Regions from separate parts of the Erwinia sp. INIA01 genome, predicted to be linked through region 2. Evidence: predicted binding sites of a transcription regulator. Region 2 holds the regulator's gene; each other region holds the start of a gene.
The links. The regulator PurR, encoded in region 2, represses purine synthesis genes. The targets are predictions, from matches to a motif close to CANGCAAACGTTTGCNTG.

Region 1 (4,671 bases), on a different contig from region 2:
GTCGCAAGGACGGGTGGGCTTTGGCCTGGCGGTCCTTGCGCCGGGCTTTGCCCGGTTCCCTCACTTCGTTCGTCAGCCTTTTGGACCGGTGAAGATGGCGCGTCCCTGCGCCAGCTTCACCTCTCGCCAACGTCCTGTTGGCGAGTCCAGTCTTCCTCTCTCCGTTCCGCGCTGTGGATTGCCCTGCCAAAGCCCACCCGTCCTCGCCTCATTTTTCGCGTTGCCTGTTGAAAACGGCCTCTTTCTATTCCAGGCTACGAATTGCCTTGCCAAAGCCCATCCGTCCTCGCCTTACTTTCTGTGTTGCCTGTTGAATACGACCTTATGCGTATTCGTTTCGTTGGATGAAGTCTTTAAAGCTGCAGAATTGCGCGTTGAGGTTCGGTAGATCGAATAGTTTACTGTGATTTCGGTGGCTATCAGATAGGTTGCAGCGAGGACGGATGGGCTTTGGCCTGGCGGTCCTCGCGCCGGGCTTTGCCCGGTTCCCTCACTGCGTTCGTCAGCCTTTTGGACCGGTGAAGATGGCGCGTCCCTGCGCCAGCTTCACCTCTCGCCAACGTCCTGTTGGCGAGTCCAGTCTTCCTCTCTGCGTTCAGCGCTGCGGATTGCCCTGCCAAAGCCCATCCGTCCTCGCCTCATTTTCCGCGTTGCCTGTTGAATACGATCATATATCTGACGTTATCTTTAGACCCACCACATCCATTGGTGAAAGGGGACAGGGCATTCCACAGCGCTGAGGTGGAGGCAGCAGGTCAGGAGACGGCAACAGGGATAGCCAAAAGCCAGTAAATCTATGAAGCAATAGCCGCATATCTACTCGCTGTATCTGACGCTGTCTTTGAACCCGCGACACGATTGATGGAAGGGGGACAGCCTCTGCGGCTGCAGGGCATTCCGCAGCGCTGAGGCGGAGGCAGCAGGCCAGGAGACACCAACAAGGATGTTGGTGTCAGGTGAAGCTGGTGCAGGGATGCACCATCTTCACCGGTCTGACAGGCCGGATGCCGTAGACGAAGGTACCGCGCAGCGGCGCGAGGACCGCCCGGAAGCCGCAGAGGCTGTCCCCCCAACCCAAAGTCATCAGCGGCAAAAACATCAGCCACGTCATAATCCAACCTTCTCCCCAACCCAAAGCCATCAGCGGAAAAAACATCAGCCACGCCATGATCCAGCCTTCTCCCCAACCCAAATCCATCAGTGACAACCTCTCCCCGATCCACCATAAATCTGTTTTACTGATAATCTGCGCCAGCTGGCGTAAAATTCTAATTATGTGGTTTTAATTGTGGCGCAGAGGTTAACGCGTGGTTAATCTGTATGCGCTTTGCATGCATAGAAATCTGTCAGGAATGAATAATTATGAGTAACGCAGAAATCCGTATCGCCGTTGTGGGAGCCGCAGGGCGTATGGGGCGTCAGCTGATTCAGGCTGCTGTTCAGGCTGAAGGTGCACGTCTGGGTGCCGCCCTAGTGCGTGCCGGTTCTTCTCTGGTTGGCAGCGATGCCGGTGAACTGGCGGGTTGTGGCTTACAGGGCGTGAAGATTAGCGACAGCCTGGATGCGGTGGTCAACGACTTCGACGTATTGATCGACTTCACCCGCCCGGAAGCGACGCTGAACTATCTGGAATTTTGCCGCCAGCATAAAAAAGCGATGGTAATTGGTACTACCGGTTTCGATGACGCCGGGAAAGCCGCAATCAAAGCCGCTGCGGAAGATATCGGTATCGTGTTTGCCGCCAACTTCAGCGTCGGTGTGAATCTGGTGCTCAAGCTGCTGGAAAAAGCGGCCAAAGTCATGGGTGAGTACGCGGATATCGAAATTGTAGAAGCGCATCACCGTCATAAAGTCGATGCTCCTTCCGGTACGGCGCTGGCGATGGGTGAGGCGATTGCCGATGCCATGGACTGGGATCTGAATGAGCACGCGGTTTATGCCCGTGAAGGGATCACCGGGGAACGTAAGGCGCAAACCATCGGTTTTGCCACCGTCCGTGCAGGCGATATCGTCGGAGAGCATACCGCAATGTTTGCAGATATCGGCGAGCGCGTAGAGATTACCCACAAGGCTTCCAGCCGCATGACCTTTGCTAATGGCGCGGTTAAGGCAGGATTATGGTTGGGTGCGCATAAATCAGGTCTTTTTGACATGAGAAGTGTGCTTAATCTTGATGATTTATAAGTGTTGTAAACCATCGTGATGTGGTTATTTCAATCATAAGTTTATGATTGGCTGGGCAATAATTTTATTGCCCTTTTTATTTTTTAAAAATGACATCTTTTTGTAATTTATAGTCTGTAGGTCTTATAAAACTAACTTTACCTATCATTCATCCTCCTTTTTATAAGATTTTTGACCATTTGGTCCACTTTTTCACGTTCCCGCATCCATTTTTATGCATTCACTGGCAGGCAACCGATTTTATTGCCAGGATATGTGGTGTTTTCAGCGTTAATCTTCTTATAAACCAACCAGTGAGTTAAAAAGTGAAGAAAAAGTGCCTCGCAGGGTAGACATTCGCGAGGGCGATCATTAGAATGCGCGCAATTTGCCAAAAACTGAGCAGTCAGGCAGTTTTTGCATTGATTCGGCTCTATTTCTGAATTAATATGCAGATATTGTGACTGTTTATTCCCTGGAGGATGTTTTGATTAAGTCAGCGCTCTTGGTTCTGGAAGACGGAACCCAATTCCACGGTCGGGCCATCGGGGCAACCGGATCGGCAGTGGGAGAAGTTGTTTTCAACACTTCAATGACCGGTTATCAAGAAATCCTCACTGATCCTTCCTATTCCCGCCAAATCGTTACTCTTACTTATCCCCATATCGGCAATGTCGGCACCAACTCAGCTGACGCAGAATCTACTCAGGTACATGCACAGGGTCTGGTGATCCGTGACTTACCGCTGATTGCCAGCAACTATCGCAATGAAGAAGGGCTGACCGACTATCTGGTCCGCAACAACATTGTCGCTATTGCCGATATCGATACGCGTAAGCTGACTCGTCTGCTGCGCGAAAAAGGGGCGCAGAACGGCTGCATTATTGCCGGAGATGCACTGGACGCTGCCGTGGCGCTGGAAAAGGCTAAAGCCTTCCCTGGCCTGAAAGGCATGGACCTGGCGAAAGAAGTGACCACCCCGGAAGCCTACAGCTGGCTGCAGGGTAGCTGGACGCTGGAAGGCGACCTGCCTGCGGCGAAAGCGGAAGGCGAACTGCCGTTCCACGTAGTGGCCTACGATTACGGCGTGAAGCGCAATATTCTGCGTATGCTGGTGGATCGCGGCTGCCGCCTGACCGTGGTGCCTGCACAGACTCCGGCTGAAGACGTATTAAAGCTGAACCCGGACGGTATTTTCCTCTCCAACGGCCCTGGTGACCCGGAGCCGTGCGACTACGCCATCAGCGCAATTAAGCGTTTCCTGGAAACCGATATTCCGGTATTTGGCATCTGCCTCGGTCACCAGCTGCTGGCGCTGGCCAGCGGTGCAAAAACCGTGAAGATGAAACTCGGTCACCACGGCGGCAACCACCCGGTGAAAGATCACGATAAGAACACCGTGATGATTACCGCCCAGAACCACGGCTTTGCCGTTGATGACAGCAACCTGCCTGCGAATCTGCGCGTGACGCATACCTCACTGTTTGACCACACGGTCCAGGGTATTCACCGCACGGATAAAGCGGCTTTCAGCTTCCAGGGTCACCCTGAAGCCAGCCCGGGCCCGCACGATGCAGCCCCCCTGTTCGATCACTTTATCGAACTGATTGAAGCTTACCGTTCCAGCGCGAAATAAGGTCAGGAGAGAGAGCAATGCCAAAACGTACAGACATAAAAAGTATCCTGATCATTGGCGCAGGTCCTATCGTTATCGGTCAGGCCTGTGAGTTTGACTATTCCGGTGCGCAGGCGTGTAAGGCGCTGCGTGAAGAGGGCTACCGCGTCATTCTGGTGAACTCTAACCCGGCGACCATTATGACCGACCCGGATATGGCCGATGCGACCTACATCGAGCCGATTAACTGGGAAGTGGTGCGTAAAATCATTGAAAAAGAGCGCCCGGATGCCGTGCTGCCAACCATGGGCGGCCAGACTGCGCTGAACTGTGCGCTGGAGCTGGAGCGCCGTGGTGTGCTGGAAGAGTTCGGTGTGACCATGATTGGTGCCACCGCTGATGCGATTGATAAAGCTGAAGATCGTCGCCGCTTCGACGTGGCGATGAAAAGCATCGGCCTGGACACCGCGCGTTCCGGTATCGCACATAATATGGAAGAAGCGCTGGCGGTTGCCGCCGACGTGGGCTTCCCGTGCATCATTCGTCCTTCCTTCACCATGGGCGGCACCGGCGGCGGTATCGCCTACAACCGCGAAGAGTTCGAAGAGATCTGCGAACGCGGTCTGGATCTGTCGCCAACCAACGAGCTGCTGATTGATGAGTCGCTGATTGGCTGGAAAGAGTACGAGATGGAAGTGGTGCGTGATAAAAACGACAACTGCATCATCGTCTGCTCGATTGAAAACTTCGATGCCATGGGCATCCACACCGGTGACTCGATTACCGTTGCGCCAGCACAGACGCTGACCGACAAAGAGTACCAGATCATGCGTAACGCCTCGCTGGCGGTGCTGCGTGAAATCGGCGTGGAAACCGGTGGCTCCAACGTGCAG
Region 2 (4,671 bases):
CGCGGCTTTGCGCTGCATCAGATAGCCAATTGTAGCCAGTAAAATGGTCAGTAACATGACACGCACAGTGGTTTCTAGCGGTGATTCAATCCAGGTTGAAACGGCAAGACTGGCGATAAAGCACAGTCCAAGCTGCAGCATATTTTGCAATGCGGCGGCTTTCCCCGTTGCCTGTGGGAACGGCAGCAGGGCGCTGGACACCACCACCGGATAAATTGCACCACTGGCCATCGACATGACGCAGAACGGCGTGAGCAGACTGTACAAAGATGGCGCCTGCTGCTGCGCGGCGATAAACAGCGCGATAACCCCCAGGCTAAAGCACAGCAGCATCCACGGCAGCAGCTGCCCGCCGGAGAAACGATTTAGCAGTGCGCGACAGCCAAAGCCACCAATCAGAAAGGCAATAGTCTGCGGCACATAGCTCAGACCGATATCGGCAGGAGACAGGCCCAGATTACCGAGGATAAACGGTGAGCCGGTCAGCCAGGCAAAGAAGCTGGCGGAACAGGCGGCAAACACCAGCACGTTACCGCTGTATACCGGGGATTTCAACAGCGTCAGGAAACCAGGTGCCGGGCCCTTAGCTGCCGCTTTCTCTGCGGATGCACGGCCGGACAGGCGCAGTGTGGGGATCAGCAAGATCACGCTAATCAACAGCAGCGCAACAAAGATTGCCCGCCAGGAAAAATGCTCCAGCAGCCAGGCCCCCATCAGCGGTGCCAGCGCCGGTGAAAGCGCAACCAGCGGCATAATGGTGGCGAATACGCGTTTTGCCTGCTCGGCGCTGTAGCGATCGACAACCAGGGCCTGCCAGCTTACGGCGGCGGCACACACACCCACAGCCTGCATGAAACGGAAAAACAGCAGCCATGGGGCGGAATGCACCCACATCATGGCAGCACAGCCGATGGCGAACATTCCCAGCCCCACCAGCAGCACGGGCTTGCGGCCAAGGCGGTCGGACAGTGATCCCCAAATCAGCTGTGCGCAGGCAAAGCCGGCAAGGAAGATGCTCAGGCTGGCGCTGATAACGCCAGAACCGGTGGCAAGATCCTGCTGCATCTCACCAAAAGCGGGCAGGTACATATCGGTAGCAAGGAAACCCAGCATGCTCAGCATGGCCAGATAAACGATAAAGAATTTTGAAGGCATATTTTACTCGTACAGGGCAGTTTTTTATCGCAGGGAGTGTAAAGGGATGCACTTACGCTTGTGAAACGCTAATATTCGTCAGTTCCGTTGAAAAAATTTGCAGGCAAAGCGATGTGGTCAGAACATTCTCTGGAAGTGATTGAAGCCGTTGCCAGAACCGGCAGTTTTACCGCCGCAGCGGCTGAGCTTCACCGCGTGCCTTCTGCGGTGAGCTATACCGTACGCCAGCTGGAGCAGTGGCTGGCCGTCAGCCTGTTTGAGCGCCGCCATCGCGATGTGGTACTGACAGAAGCGGGACGGGTGTTCAGCGAAGAAGGGCGTTTTGTTATCAAAAAAATGCTTGCCACACGACGCCGCTGTCAGCAGGTGGCTAACGGCTGGCGCGGTCAGATTAATATCGCCGTTGACCGCATCGTCAGGCCGCAGCGTACCCGTCAGCTTATCGTCGATTTCTACCGTCACTTCCCCGATATGGAACTGCATATCTTCCCCGAAGTGTTTAACGGCGTATGGGATGCGCTGGCGGATGGCCGCGTTGATGCGGCTATCGGGGCTACGCAGGCGGTGCCGGTGGGCGGGCGCTTCGCCTTTCGCGATATGGGCAGCCTTAACTGGCGCTGTGTCGTGCAGGCGGATCATCCCTTATTGCAACAGACGGGACCGCTTAGCGACGATCTGCTGCGGGAATGGCCATCTCTGACGCTGGAGGACACCTCGCGCGCGTTGCCGAAGCGTAACACCTGGACGCTGGATAATCAGCGGCGGCTGGTGGTCCCGGACTGGGACAGCGCGTTAGACTGCCTGCGCGCCGGACTGTGCGTCGGCATGATCCCGGGGCACTTTGCCCAGGGTTGGATTGCTGAAGGGGGAATTGCGGAACTGACGCTGGCAAACCCGTTCCCGATCAGCCCATGCTGCTTGAGTTGGTCGGAACAGAGTGCATCACCGGCGCTGCGCTGGCTGCTGGATTATGTTGGCGACAGCGATACGCTGAATGCTGAATGGCTGAGTGAACCGTCCGCCTGAGCGAACGGTAAACGAGCAAGGGATTAGCGGCGATAGTCGCGGAACGGACCATCGGCCACGGAGCGGCGTTCAATCAGTGACGGATGAACTTCAATGGTCTGCGGTTCTTCACGCTTGCTGGTGATGCGATCGAGCAGCATATCGAACGCGGTTTCTCCCAGCCGCTCTTTCGGCTGGTGCACCGTGGTCAGCGCCGGTGTGAAATAGCGTGCGTTGCGCACGTTATCATAGCCGATCACTGAAATATCCTGTGGAACGCGCAGGCCCATCTCGTCCGCGGCGCAAATTGCACCCATCGCCATGACGTCGCCGCCGCAGAAGATGGCGGTCGGGCGCTGTTTCTGCCCCAGAATCTGCTGCATGGCCCGATAGCCGGATTCAGGTTCAAAGTCGCCCTGAACCAGCCACTCTTCACGCAGTGTAATCCCGGCTTCGTTCAGCGCCTTGAGGAACCCCGCATGGCGACCGCCGCCGGTGTTACGCTCCAGCTGTCCCGGGATGGCACCGATATCACGATGCCCACGCTCAATCAGATAACGCCCGGCCAGATAGCCGCCTTCAAAGGCGTTATCCAGCACGGTATCGGTGAAATCTCCGCGCGATTCACCCCAGTCCATGACCACCATCGGGATATTGCGGTGGTCTTCCAGCATCGAGATTAATGAATCCGGGTACTCAGAGCACATCACCAGCAGCCCGTCGACGCGCTTCTGCGCCATCATCGACAGATAAGCCTGCTGTTTGTTCAGGTCGTTATGTGCATTCCCAAGGATCAGGGTATAGCCTTTGGCAAAGCAGCGGTTTTCCACGGCTTCAATAATTTCGGCAAAATAGGGCGCTTCGCTGGAGGTGGCGAGCAGGCCGATGGTTTTGGTGTGGTTGACCTTCAGACTGCGTGCCACGGCGCTGGGGGAATAGTGCAATTCCTTAATTGCTGCCCACACCGCTTCACGGGTCTCTTCGGCTACAAAGCGCGTTTTATTAATTACGTGGGAAACCGTGGTTGTAGACACCCCGGCTCGCTTTGCCACATCCTTAATTGTTGCCATTAAACTTATGCTCCTGGTGTTATCGTAACTATTTGATAACAGGTTGGTTAAACGTTTGCCTGGGTGCAGCCTTTTCCCACCAGACCAAAGTGGTTTGGATGCTGTCGCAACGGGTCGGAAAGGGGAAAAAATCGTCCGTAGAGTGACTGCAGAGCTGGCAAAAACCGTTATCCGCTACTGTTGCGCAACGGAAAAGAGGAATTCTAACAAGGCTGCGCAGAGAAAACGAGATTTTTACGGGGAACTGTGGGAAAATCTTTGTGCATACATTTTGCAGGGTTATTAAGGAGAGACGATGAGTACCGATCTGAAATTCTCACTGCTGACCACGGTGGGTGCGCTACTGATGATTATTGCATTTAGCTTTACGGCTATTCTGCACTAAAAAAATCGGGAGGAGCATGGCTCCTCCCGATTAGCAATTCAGCAATCGCTTACCGCGTTGCGCAATCAGCGAATTGTTTTTGGCGTCATCATTCGACGGGCACCAATATAGTGCTCCTGCCAGTAATCATCGCCCAGCGCGCTTACCTGAATGTCTTTGCCGGTTCTCGGTGACTGAATGAATTTTCCACCACCAAGATATACGCCAACGTGATCGGCGGTACCGCGTCCGTTGATGCGGAAGAACACCAGGTCGCCTTTCTCCAGTTTATCGCGTTTGATCGGCGCAGCATCGCGCAGGTGATACATCTCATTTGCCGTACGCGGGATCTTAAACTTCACCAGGTCCTTATAGGCATACCACACCAGTCCGCTACAGTCGAAACCGGTTGACGGTGATGCGCCTCCCCACTGGTAGGGTTTACCCAACTGGCCCATCAGTTTGTTCATCGCCGTTTCACGCGCTTTCTGATAGCGCGCGCGGTGCGCTTTGCTCAACTTCAGCGGTGATTCAGGGGATTCAGCCTCATCGCGCTCGATAGCACGCAGCGGGCCTTTCTTGCCTTTTTTGGTCTGTAAAGAGGCGAGACGCTCGCGGCCGTAGCGTTTTTTCTCCATCTTACCGATGTGGGTGGTTTTTACTTCGCGTGAGGCCGTCGCTTCCTGGCTCTTTTTCAGCTTTGCCTTCTGGGTAGCAGAAACTTTGGTTTTCTTAAGCGCAGGCTCTTTGGTTTTTTTAATGAGGGGTTCTTTGACTTTTTTCGTGGCAGCCGCTTTAACCGGCCGACGCTTGCGGCGTTCATCCTCACGCGCAGAGTTGTGGTCAACTTTATGCTGATTTGCGTTAACGGGAGCATGAGGCGATGCATGCGCCATATTAAAGAACAGCTGGGCAAAGGCCAGCATGCTAAGCGTGATGATTAAACGCAACGTTCCCATTAACAGTTAAACTCAGTGTAATGACTGCATGGCAATCGAAAAAGAATTCTGCAATTTGCAGGGGTTAGGGCAATTCTAATCTAACTTCTTAACAAAAGGTAAGGTGTTTTTTGTTTCA
Region 3 (4,671 bases), on a different contig from region 2:
CTGATGACTCTACCCTCCGTAAGTCAGGCCAACGTATTCCCCAACCGGGAAAAAATCGACCGATTTCTGAATAAATTGGGGGCGGACCGTAAAGCCGACATGCGTAAAACCATTGACTGGGGAATTGTTCCCGGCCCTTTTTATACCCCGGAACTGGGCGTCGGCGTCGGGGTGGCGGCGGTCGGTCTTTACCGGCCGGACGACCGCCAGCGCGATACGCCGCTCTCCTCACTCTCCTTTACCGGATTTGCCAGCTCTACAGGTGCCTTCGGCATCGGCTATGAGAATTACACCTTTATCGATAATGACAGCTGGCGTTTTTACCTGTCCGGCGACCTCAGCCGCAGACCGCTGCACTACTGGGGAGAGGGATACCACGCCGGACGAAAACAGCGTGGAAAGCAGTCCTACGACTCAACAAAATTGAGCGGCGTGCCACGCATACTCTATCAGTTGGCTAACCATACTTACGCCGGCGTTGGCTGGTCATTCTCCTATGAAGGCGCGTCATCACTGCAGCACAAAACCAATGGCAGTTTCTATCAACAGGATGAGTCACGCCATATCTTCAGCTCAGGAGCCAGCGTGCTGTTTAGCTATGACTCTCGCGATTTTGTGGCGAATCCGTCGCGCGGTCAGGTGCTGAACCTGTCATGGACCCGCTACAGTCCGGCGATTGCCAGCGATAATCGTTTTGATGCTTTAGACGCGCAGTACAACCTTTACCATGCCATAAATAGCACCAACCTGCTGGCCTGGGAGGTCTACAGTCGTTTTACCAGCGGACACGTCCCCTGGACGATGCAGTCGCTGCTGGGGGACAGTCATCATCTGCGCGGCTACTACGAAGGGCGATATCGTAATCGTAATATGCTGACCAGCCAGCTGGAATGGCGCAAAAAACTCAGCTGGCGTCACGGCGTTGTGGCATGGCTGGGTGCCGGTAGTATGTCGGACAAACCGAGTGAAGTTCTTGACGGGCACTGGCTGCCGTCTGTCGGGGCCGGATACCGCTTTGAGTTTAAGAAAAATATGAACATCCGCCTTGATTATGGCCTTGGCCAACACAGTTCAGGTTTTTACTTCCAGGTCGGGGAGGCGTTTTGATCTTCCGCTTTATCGGCCTGTTACTGCTACTGTTGCCATTCATTTTTTTCGCCGACGGCCAGGCTCAGCAACCTGATGATCCGATAATTCCCATGGCCGATCTCAGCCTTCCGGCAGGTCAGTCACCGCAGGTTTGGTTGTTGACGCGCCCACTGCCGCAGCCGGACGGCCTGAGGCCATGCTGTGCTTTCGGCTATAGCCTTAAAGTGAAACTTTTTGGCATGCCGGTGCCGTGGTATCAGGTCGATAACGTGGTTGCCCCGACAGACACCGGCAAGCACCACTTCAATCCGGGTGTAATGGACATGTTAAGCACGCTGAGTGGCCTGAACAGCGAACATAACGGCCTCGTCTACACGCGGCGGGGCGGCTTCATCGATCTGGCCCATCTGCGCGACAGTGCTGATAACACGATATGGCTGTTCAGCCATATCTGGCCCCGGATAGGCCAGGCAACAACGCTGAAACTGGGCGATGAGTTAGGTGAGCGCGAAATCCAGCTGTTTTCCTATCCCCCACCGGCCAGTGCCACTGAGCGTTACAGGCTGGCAGTATTCCTGGCAGCGCATCTGGCATTTGAACTTGCCGCATGGCACGAGGTGGCACAGTGGTATGGATTTGAATCAGTGAAGGGATTTTCCGAAGGCGTTTCCGCTTTTTCTCCGGAAGACCTCTATTCCAATCAGCTCGGTGCCCGCGTGGCGATCGATTTACTCAATGCGGGAGGTGGCGCATCACTGTCTCGCTATCAGTACGCCATGCGCACGATGATCCCGCAGGCGCTGGAACAGCTTGAGGCAGAGCCTCCCGCCGCAACGCGCTTTCACTTCGATATGCTCGATCGTCTCTGGTGGAACAGTGCCTGTCGCCTGCCGGATAAATTTCTGCTGCGCTACCGTAATTATGACGTTAGCGAACGGCGGCTGCCGTCACGTGCACCGGAAAGTGTTCCTCCGCTCTGGCTGACGTTGCCCGACCGCTTTAACGGCGTTGAGCTTTCCCACTTTGGCCGCCTTGAAATACGCCCCGGGCGCTCAATGGCTCGCCTGCCTGCACCGGTTTCACGCTACCTGTTTTCTGATTTCCCCGCACTGGCCAGGGAGGCAAAAAAAGCCGATTTACAGCATTTGGCCAATTTACATTACCGCTGCAATTGAGCAAAAAACCACCTTTCACGCCGAAAAGCCATAATCAAAAGTTATATTTCATTTCAATTTTTAACCTCAGCACATCAGCCTTTTTTTCTACCGGCGATCCCCTTTTCTAAAACTCGCCACAGGCAAACGTTTAACTGCTGATTTAATGAGCTAACTGGCACTAAAACGTAAAGTTCCCTAATCCCACACACATTTGTGTGACATTCATCACACTTTAGCTGACTTGAAATGAAACAGAATTTGACAAGTGTGAGCAATCTCTATTTCCTAATGGCCGGATAACGGCACACTGCCGCAACATTACTGATGGGGATTTTCGTCAATTGCGGCGGTACCCGTTTTGAAGGCTTTACTAACCCAACCTGACCCTCGCGCTGGCTGCGGAGGATGGTCTCTGAGCATGTGGTAATATAATGAAATATAAAATTATGATGGCTGGTGCACTGGCAGCGTTGTCTTATACCAACGTCTCTTTCGCTGATTCGAGCAGCCCTGAATACGTTTCCGACTGGTGGCACCAGAGTGTTAACGTTGTTGGAAGCTACCACACCCGTTTCGGACCGCAGCTGAACAACGATGTTTACCTGGAATATGAAGCCTTCGCGAAAAAAGACTGGTTTGATTTCTACGGCTATATCGATGTGCCTAAATTCTTCGGCGTGGGCAACGGCAACGATAAAGGTGCCTGGGATAACGGTTCTCCATTCTTTATGGAAATTGAGCCACGCTTCTCTATCGATAAGCTGACCGGCGTTAATCTGGGCTTTGGTCCGTTTAAAGAGTGGTATTTCGCTAACAACTATATCTACGATATGGGCGACAACCGCGCAAACCGCCAGAACACCTGGTATATGGGTCTGGGTACCGATATCGATACGCATTCAGATGTTGGCCTGTCACTGAACGTTTACGCAAAATATCAGTGGGCGAACTACGGTGCCGCGAACGAAAATGAGTGGGATGGCTATCGCTTCAAGGTGAAATACTTTGTGCCGATCACCAGTCTGTGGGGCGGTAACCTGAGCTATATCGGTTTCACCAACTTTGACTGGGGCTCCGATCTGGGCGATAACTCTGCGCCTGCGCGTACCAGCAACTCCATCGCCTCCAGCCACATTCTGTCACTGGGTTACGATCACTGGCACTACTCGTTCGTGGCGCGTTACTTCCACAACGGCGGCCAGTGGAACGATGGCACCGAGCTGAACTTCGGCAACGGTCCGTTCCACGTCAAATCCAACGGCTTTGGCTACTACCTGGTTGTGGGTTATAACTTCTGATTGTGGCAAAAACGTACTGAATTCCTAATGCGCCTGCGGGCGCATTTTTTTGCGCGATTTCAGCATCCGGCGGGGAAATCAGTCAAACATCCGTTCCAGATAGCGCTCCAGCGCGGCGCGCGAGCTGAATCCGTAGGGAATCCCGTAGTGATCGTTTGTGTCGCCCACCAGATACATGGGAAAGCGGACGTAATGTTCGCAGGTTTTTATATCCGATGCCGGTACCGCAATCGCCTGGCTTTTCTCTTTCAGTGTCGGATGGATAACCAGCGCCGTACGACCTAAACGCGCCTCACGATTAACATAGACGTAGTTTTCACCCCGACTGTAACCGTAGCTTTTGGCAGTGACCGTATCCATCTCAAATCCCGCCTTTTCCAGTACGCGAGCTACCTCATCAGGTCGTAAATACATGCTTTTTCCTCTGTGTCTGCAAACCCCGCAACCTTACCTCAGGCCACATAGTCAGTGCTTTCGGAATAATCCAAAACGCAGGTTTTCAGCGTTACGGATTTTTAGCCTGTCCTATACTTAATAGTACATTTCAGAATTAGGGAGCGAAAATGTTCAACCGGACAGCGAAAAATAACGATATTGACCTGAGTGAAGATGTATCACTGCTGGCAGATACGCTTGATGACCTGCTGAAATCCTACGGCAGTAAAGCTAAGGATGACGTGGAAGGTGCCAAAAGCCGTGCTGAAACACTGCTAAAAGAGACTCGTGCCAAACTACAGGGGCATAATCGGGTGACTCAGGCAGCGAGAGATGCAGGTGCTCAGGTTGACACTTACGTGCGTGATAAACCCTGGCACGGCGTGGGGATCGGTACCGCTCTCGGCGTGCTGATCGGCGCATTAATCACCACTAGCACAACCCGCCGTTAGTACCGTTTACTTTTTGAACAAATGCTCACAGATCACAGTGTGGGCATTTTTTTTATCTGCACAAAACCTTGTGGCGTAAGGCTTGTGAGCATGTTGACTAAATAAATACGCTTTTCCTATATCTTGTGTGGTTGCTTTTTAAGGCCACTATATCTAGTATTCACTTCATCAAGACCACGCAACATGGCGTGGCAGTGGCGGCGCGAGTCGGGCAGTAATTTCCGCGCCAGATACTCAGTT

Region 1: the regulator PurR is predicted to act here: its motif matches at 2,412-2,429, upstream of carA (glutamine-hydrolyzing carbamoyl-phosphate synthase small subunit).
Region 3: the regulator PurR is predicted to act here: its motif matches at 2,384-2,401, upstream of OMR58_RS12100 (nucleoside-specific channel-forming protein Tsx).

The regions. Positions count from the first base shown of each region.
Region 1 covers NZ_JAPDNC010000007.1:188,176-192,846, reverse strand. The annotation lists gene OMR58_RS14245 (hypothetical protein) at 953-1,198, opposite strand; gene dapB (4-hydroxy-tetrahydrodipicolinate reductase) at 1,363-2,184, shown strand; gene carA (glutamine-hydrolyzing carbamoyl-phosphate synthase small subunit) at 2,651-3,799, shown strand; gene carB (carbamoyl-phosphate synthase large subunit) at 3,817-4,671, shown strand, end outside.
Region 2 covers NZ_JAPDNC010000020.1:34,708-39,378, forward strand. The annotation lists gene punC (purine nucleoside transporter PunC) at 1-1,155, opposite strand, end outside; gene punR (DNA-binding transcriptional activator PunR) at 1,267-2,181, shown strand; gene purR (HTH-type transcriptional repressor PurR) at 2,205-3,230, opposite strand; gene cydH (cytochrome bd-I oxidase subunit CydH) at 3,526-3,615, shown strand; gene OMR58_RS24315 (C40 family peptidase) at 3,681-4,544, opposite strand.
Region 3 covers NZ_JAPDNC010000006.1:22,830-27,500, reverse strand. The annotation lists gene OMR58_RS12110 (BamA/TamA family outer membrane protein) at 1-1,107, shown strand, start outside; gene OMR58_RS12105 (DUF4056 domain-containing protein) at 1,200-2,264, shown strand; gene OMR58_RS12100 (nucleoside-specific channel-forming protein Tsx) at 2,678-3,544, shown strand; gene OMR58_RS12095 (DUF2002 family protein) at 3,623-3,958, opposite strand; gene OMR58_RS12090 (DUF883 family protein) at 4,108-4,431, shown strand.